DNA from 2 places in the Streptomyces sp. NPDC058877 genome. Region 2 is predicted to be linked to the other one. Evidence: riboswitches for the same ligand, from Rfam matches in the RefSeq annotation. Region 2 holds a riboswitch; the other holds the start of a gene.
The links. Region 2 has a riboswitch for glycine ahead of gcvT (glycine cleavage system aminomethyltransferase GcvT). Riboswitches for the same ligand answer to the same signal wherever they lie in the genome.
Positions count from the first base shown of each region.

Region 1: it holds a riboswitch for glycine, as region 2 does, so the genes downstream of both, gcvP (aminomethyl-transferring glycine dehydrogenase) here and gcvT (glycine cleavage system aminomethyltransferase GcvT) in region 2, are expected to answer to the same signal.

Region 1 is NZ_JBHYMF010000178.1:1,277-4,544, reverse strand. Features, by position in the region: gene ACFW2Y_RS29050 (DNA polymerase IV) at 1-774, shown strand, start outside; gene ACFW2Y_RS29045 (PRC-barrel domain-containing protein) at 858-1,280, opposite strand; glycine riboswitch at 1,344-1,443, shown strand; gene gcvP (aminomethyl-transferring glycine dehydrogenase) at 1,623-3,268, shown strand, end outside.
Region 2 is NZ_JBHYMF010000071.1:23,952-27,219, forward strand. Features, by position in the region: gene ACFW2Y_RS18340 (enhanced serine sensitivity protein SseB) at 1-174, opposite strand, end outside; gene ACFW2Y_RS18345 (AAA family ATPase) at 585-1,247, opposite strand; glycine riboswitch at 1,409-1,509, shown strand; gene gcvT (glycine cleavage system aminomethyltransferase GcvT) at 1,668-2,783, shown strand; gene gcvH (glycine cleavage system protein GcvH) at 2,861-3,238, shown strand.

The sequences.
Region 1 (3,268 bases), on a different contig from region 2:
GACGAGCTCGTGCGGCTGCTGGGGAGGGCGCACGGCACCTCGCTGTACCGGATGGCCCAGGGGCACGACGAACGGCCCGTGGTGGCCGAGCGGGACGCCAAGTCGGTGTCCGTCGAGGACACCTTCGACGTGGACCTCCACGACCGGGTACGGATCCGGACCGAGGTCGAACGGCTTGCGGAGCGGTGCGTGGGGCGGCTCCGCTCCTCGGGGCACTCGGGACGGACCATCGTCCTGAAGGTGCGGCGCTACGACTTCTCGACGCTCACCCGGTCCGAGACGCTGCGGGGGCCGACGGACGATCCCGGCGTGGTGCGGGAGGCCGCTGGGCGGCTCCTCGAAGCCGTGGACACGACGGGGGGCGTGCGATTGCTGGGGGTGGGGGTGAGCGGGCTCGCCGACTACACGCAGGAGGACCTGTTCGCCCAGGCGGAGGCGGGTGCCGGCGCGGAGCCCGGAGGAGGAGGGGAGGGTACCGCGGGAGGTCCTGGTGCGGAGGAGGCGGGGACTGCGGGAGGCCCCGGTGCGACCGTCGGGGAAGCGGCCGAGTCCGGGGCCCCGGAGCCCGTGGAGAGGCACTGGTCGCCCGGGCACGACGTGCGGCACGCCGTGCACGGGGTCGGTTGGGTCCAGGGGAGCGGGGTCGGCAGGGTCACGGTGCGGTTCGAAGAGCCGTGGTCCGCGCCGGGCAGGGTGCGGACGTTCTCCGTGGACGACCCGGAGCTGGTGCCCGCGGAGCCCGTGCCGCTGATGCCGGGGGGCGCGGTGCCGTGACGCGGGGAGGACGAACCCGCCGGCGGCCGGTCGTGCGCCCCGTGGCGGCAACAACCCCGCGGATGCCGCCACGGGACGCGGTCTCAGGAGCCGTCCTGGCCCGCCAGGCGGCCGAAGTCCTTGTCCGGGGCGTCCGTGGGCGGGGGCGGCAGGGCGAGGCCGTAGTGGCGGTAGAGCTGGAGTTCCTGCTGGGGGGAGAGGTGGCGGCCCACCCCGAAGTCCGGGGCGTCCTTGATGAGGGCCCGCTCGTACGGGATGTGGAGGCCGTCGTCGAGCAGGTCGCTCGGTTCCAGGGGGACGAAGGCGTCCCGGCCGAACAGGCCCGTACGGACCGCGGCCCACTCCGGAATCCCGGTCGCGTCGTCCAGGTACACCTCGTCCACGGTTCCGATCTTGTGCCCACTGCGGTCGAACGCCTTGCGGCCTATCAGGCTGCGCGGATCGATATCGGTCTGCACGGTCCCTCCAACTGGTCGCAACTGCTCTACACCTACGAAAAGGCACATCTGGGATGTCGGCCACTTGAGCGATGGGAGTCGCAACCTCGCTGGTAGGCTGGTTGTGGCTGGCGACCCCGTGCGGGAGAGTCCCCCGGAAGAACCTTCCGGTGGGCGCCGAAGGAGCAAATCCTCCCCGGAATCTCTCAGGCCCCTGTACCGCGCGGACGAGGTCACTCTGGAAAGCAGGGCGGATGTCCGACGGCATTCCGCCCTCACCGACGGTGAAAGCCGGCGTGCCGCGAGGCGTGCCGGTGAAGCTCTCAGGTTGAGATGACAGAGGGGGAGGCCGTCCGGGCACCCGCGCCGTGGTGCCCCTCGCAGGTCGTGACGACCAGGAGGCCTCCGTACATGACCGCCAACCGCATTCCGCTCTCCGAGCTCGAACAGGGCATCCCGTTCGAGCAGCGGCACATCGGGCCCGACGCCGAAGCCCGGGCCAAGATGCTCGCCCAGGTCGGTTACGGCTCGCTCGACGAGCTCACGGCCGCCGCGGTGCCGGACGTGATCAAGAACGCCGAGGCGCTGGGCCTGCCGGGCGCGCGCACCGAGGCCGAGGTCCTGGCCGAGCTCCGCTCGCTCGCCGACCGCAACCAGGTCCTCGCCCCGATGATCGGCCTCGGGTACTACGGGACCTTCACCCCGCCGGTCATCCTCCGGAACGTGATGGAGAACCCGGCCTGGTACACCGCCTACACGCCCTACCAGCCCGAGATCTCACAGGGCCGCCTCGAGGCGCTGCTCAACTTCCAGACCGTGGTCGCCGACCTGACCGGTCTGCCGACCTCCGGCGCTTCCCTCCTCGACGAGGGCACCGCCGCGGCCGAGGCCATGGCGCTCTCCCGGCGCGTCGGGAAGGTCAAGAACGGGGTCTTCCTCGTCGATGCCGACGCCCTGCCGCAGACCATCGCCGTCATCGAGACCCGCGCCGAGCCGACCGGCGTCGAGGTCGTCGTCGCCGACCTGAGCGAGGGCATTCCCGCCGAGGTCGCCGAGCGCGGCGTCTTCGGCGTGCTGCTCCAGTACCCGGGTGCCTCCGGCGCCGTCCGCGACGTCAAGCCGCTCGTCGACGCCGCCCACGAGCTCGGTGCGATCGTCACCGTCGCCGCCGACCTGCTGGCGCTGACGCTGCTCACGCCGCCCGGCGAGTTGGGCGCCGACATCGCCGTCGGCACGACCCAGCGCTTCGGCGTGCCGATGGGCTTCGGCGGCCCGCACGCCGGCTACATGGCCGTCCAGGACAAGCACGCCCGCTCCCTCCCCGGCCGTCTGGTGGGCGTCTCCGTCGATGCCGACGGCAATCGCGCCTACCGTCTGGCCCTGCAGACCCGTGAGCAGCACATCCGCCGGGAGAAGGCCACCAGCAACATCTGCACGGCCCAGGTGCTGCTCGCCGTCATGGCCGGCATGTACGCGGTCTACCACGGCCCCGACGGCCTGAAGCAGATCGCGCGGCGCACCCACCGGTACGCCGCGATCCTCGCCGCGGGCCTCACCGCCGGTGGCGTCGAGGTCGTGCACGGCTCCTTCTTCGACACCCTTGCGGTCCGCGTGCCCGGAAGGGCCGACGAGGTCGTCGCCGCCGCCCGTGAGGCCGGGGTGAACCTCCACCGCGCCGATGCCGACCTGGTGTACCTCTCCTGTGACGAGACCACCGGACGCGAGCAGATCACGGCCGTCTGGGGCGCCTTCGGCGTGACCGCCGACATCGAGGCCCTGGACGCCGTCGTCGAGGACGCTGTTCCCGCCGGTCTGCTGCGCTCCGACGCGTACCTGACCCACCCGGTCTTCCACGCGCACCGCTCCGAGACCTCGATGCTGCGCTACCTGCGCAAGCTCGCGGACCGTGACTACGCGCTCGACCGCGGCATGATCCCGCTCGGCTCCTGCACCATGAAGCTGAACGCGACGACCGAGATGGAGCCGGTCACCTGGCCCGAGTTCGGTCAGATCCACCCCTTCGCCCCGGTCGAGCAGGCACAGGGCTACCTCACGCT
Region 2 (3,268 bases):
GATCTCCATGGTGGCGAGGTCGAGGTCGCGGCTCTCCGGGCCGCCGCCGTTGGGCAGGGGGACCCAGACCTGGCTGCGCCCCAACGCCTCGACCAGTCGGCCGCCGGCCTCCGAGTTGCCGAGTGAGGCGGCAAGGACCTCTTCGAGCTCATTGCCCGGCCACGTCACGTCCACGGTCGCCTTTCCCCTCTCGCACGGCCTGCCGCACCGGCCGCCGGGCAGCACCCTAACGCCGCCCCGGCACCGGCGTGGCCAAAAGGGAAGGGTACGGGCGTCCCCGGACGTGCGGGACACCGCCCGTGCCCCGCGCCCCTCGCCACCACCGCTCGACGGCCGCACGGGCGGCCCCGCCGGGGCTCCGAGGGCGTACTCGGGGGCGGCGGCCCGCCGGGAAGGCCACGAGAAGACCGTGCACGGCCGCTCCGGGGCGCTCCGGGGTGCTCCAAAGCGGTCCTCGCCGTCCGGATCCCCCGGTTGCTCCGTCGGGTCCGCCTCCTTCCGCCGGGTCCGCCTCCTTCCGCCGGGTCGCCGCCCCGTCAGTTCGCCGCCCCGTCAAGTCGTCGCCCCGTCAAGTCGTCGCCCCGTCAGGCCGCCTCGCGGAAGCCGATCGCGCGGAGGGCGTCGGCGGCGGCCCGGTCGAGCAGGGTCGCCGAGGCGCAGCCGTGCGGCAGGCTGCCGGACTCGGCGGCCCGCAACAGCCGGCCGACGGCCCGGCGGTGGCGGGCGAAGGCGTACGCGGAGACGCCCCGCCCCCTGGCCCGCTGGCCGGCCCGCGCGGTGTCCGGGGTGACGTCGAGGAGGAGCAGGTGCAGGGCCCGGCCGCGCCGTCGCGCCTCGCGGGCCAGCCAGCCGCGCACCCATGCCTGGGTGCCGCAGTCGTGGACGACCAGCCCGGCGCCGGAGCGCAGGGCGCGGCGCAGTCCCGCGTAGTGCGCGAGCCGGACCAGGGGGCGGTAGAGGGCGTACGGGAGGATGCGGGGCATCCGGGCCTCCCAGCGCTCACGGGCGTCCTGGGAGTCGATGCCGAGGCCCTCCGCGGCGCGCTTCATCAGGGTGGACTTGCCGCTGCCCGGCAGCCCGGAGACGACCACCAGGTCACCGGGGGCGAAGGTGAGGGCGCGGGGGCCCCGACCGCCGCGTGCGCGCAGGTCCCGCAGCAGCCGGCCGCGACCGCGGCTCCGGGCTCGGGCCCGCTGGGACGGTATGCCGGTGCTCGTCGCGTACGCACCGGTGTGGTGGATCGTCATCGCCTTCCCCCTCCTCAGGTCTCCGGAGACCTGAGGAGACCCTTGCCCAGGAAGTGTAAAGAAAGAGTAATGAGGCACAAGCGATTTGCCCCGCCGACCCCGCATGCAATGATGTGCCCGCCAGGCGCGCACAGTCGCCGCACAATCGCATACCGGCCGCTCGAATCCGCGCGGGAGAGTTCCGGACCGCCGAGTGCGTCCGGGCGCCGAAGGAGCAAGACCCTCCCTTGAATCTCTCAGGCCCCGATACCGCGTGGATGAGGCAGATCTGAAAAGCGGGACGCCCCCGGTGTCCCCACCCAAGGTGCAAGCCGAGGATGCCCTCGGTGAACCTCTCAGGTTCCATGACAGATGGGGAGGACGTCCTCGCCCGTCATGTTTTCCCCACCGATCACGCCCTTGGGACCCGGGAGCCACCCCATGAGCACTGCCCCCCGTCTGACCGCCCTCGATGCCCTGCATCGTTCGCTGGGCGCGACCATGACCGACTTCGCCGGCTGGGACATGCCGCTGCGCTACGGCAGCGAGCGCGACGAGCACAACGCCGTGCGCACCAAGGCCGGCCTCTTCGACCTCTCCCACATGGGCGAGATCACCGTCACCGGCCCGCAGGCCGTCGACCTGCTGGACTTCGCCCTCGTCGGCAACATCTCCACCGTGGGTAACGGCCGCGCCCGCTACACGATGATCTGCCAGGAGGACGGCGGCATCCTCGACGACCTGATCGTGTACCGCCTCGGCGAGACCGAGTACATGGTCGTCGCGAACGCCTCCAACGCCCAGATCGTCCTGGACGCCCTCGTCGCCCGCTCCGAGGGCTTCGACGCCGAGGTCCGCGACGACCGCGACGCGTACGCCCTGATCGCGGTCCAGGGCCCGGAGTCCCCCGGCATCCTGAAGTCGCTCACCGACGCCGATCTGGACGGGCTGAAGTACTACGCCGGTCTGCCCGGCACCGTCGCCGGCCTGCCCGCACTGATCGCCCGCACCGGCTACACCGGCGAGGACGGCTTCGAGCTGTTCCTGAAGCCCGAGCACGCCGAGGCCGTGTGGAAGGCGCTGACCGGGGCGGGCGAGGGCGTCGGCCTGATCCCCTGCGGCCTGTCCTGCCGCGACACGCTCCGCCTGGAGGCGGGCATGCCGCTGTACGGCCACGAGCTGACCACCTCCCTCACCCCCTTCGACGCCGGTCTGGGCCGGGTCGTGAAGTTCGAGAAGCCGGGCGACTTCGTCGGCCGCAAGGCCCTGGAGGCCGCGGCCGAGCGCGCCGAGAGCGCGCCGCCGCGCAAGCTGGTCGGTCTGATCGCCGAGGGCCGCCGGGTCCCGCGCGCCGGGTTCTCGGTCGTCAAGGACGGCGAGGTCATCGGCGAGGTGACCTCGGGCGCCCCGTCCCCGACCCTCGGAAAGCCGATCGCGATCGCCTACGTGGACGCGGCGCACGCCGAGCCCGGTACCCAGGGTGTAGGTGTGGACGTCCGCGGCACCCACGAGCCCTACGAGGTCGTGGCGCTGCCGTTCTACAAGCGCCAGAAGTGACGCAGTCGTCTCACCCCGGGTCTCAGCCCGCGAGACCCGCGTACATCAGCACTCCCCAGATCCAGGAGAATCAGGTCATGAGCAACCCCCAGCAGCTGCGCTACACCAAGGAGCACGAGTGGCTGTCGGACGCCGAGGGCGGCGTCGCGACCGTCGGCATCACGGAGTTCGCGGCCAACGCGCTCGGTGACGTCGTCTACGCCCAGCTCCCCGAGGTCGGTCAGACCGTCTCCGCGGGCGAGACCTGCGGCGAGCTGGAGTCGACGAAGTCCGTGAGCGACCTCTACTCCCCCGTGAGCGGCGAGGTCGTCGAAGCCAACCAGGACGTGGTGGACGACCCGTCGCTGGTGAACACGGCTCCGTTCGAGGGTGGCTGGCTGTTCAAGGTGCGCGTCGCGGAGACGCCGGACGATCTGCTCTCCGCCGACGAGTACACCGCGTTCTCCGCCGGCTGAGACCGGGCCCGAGACCCCTAGGGATCGATT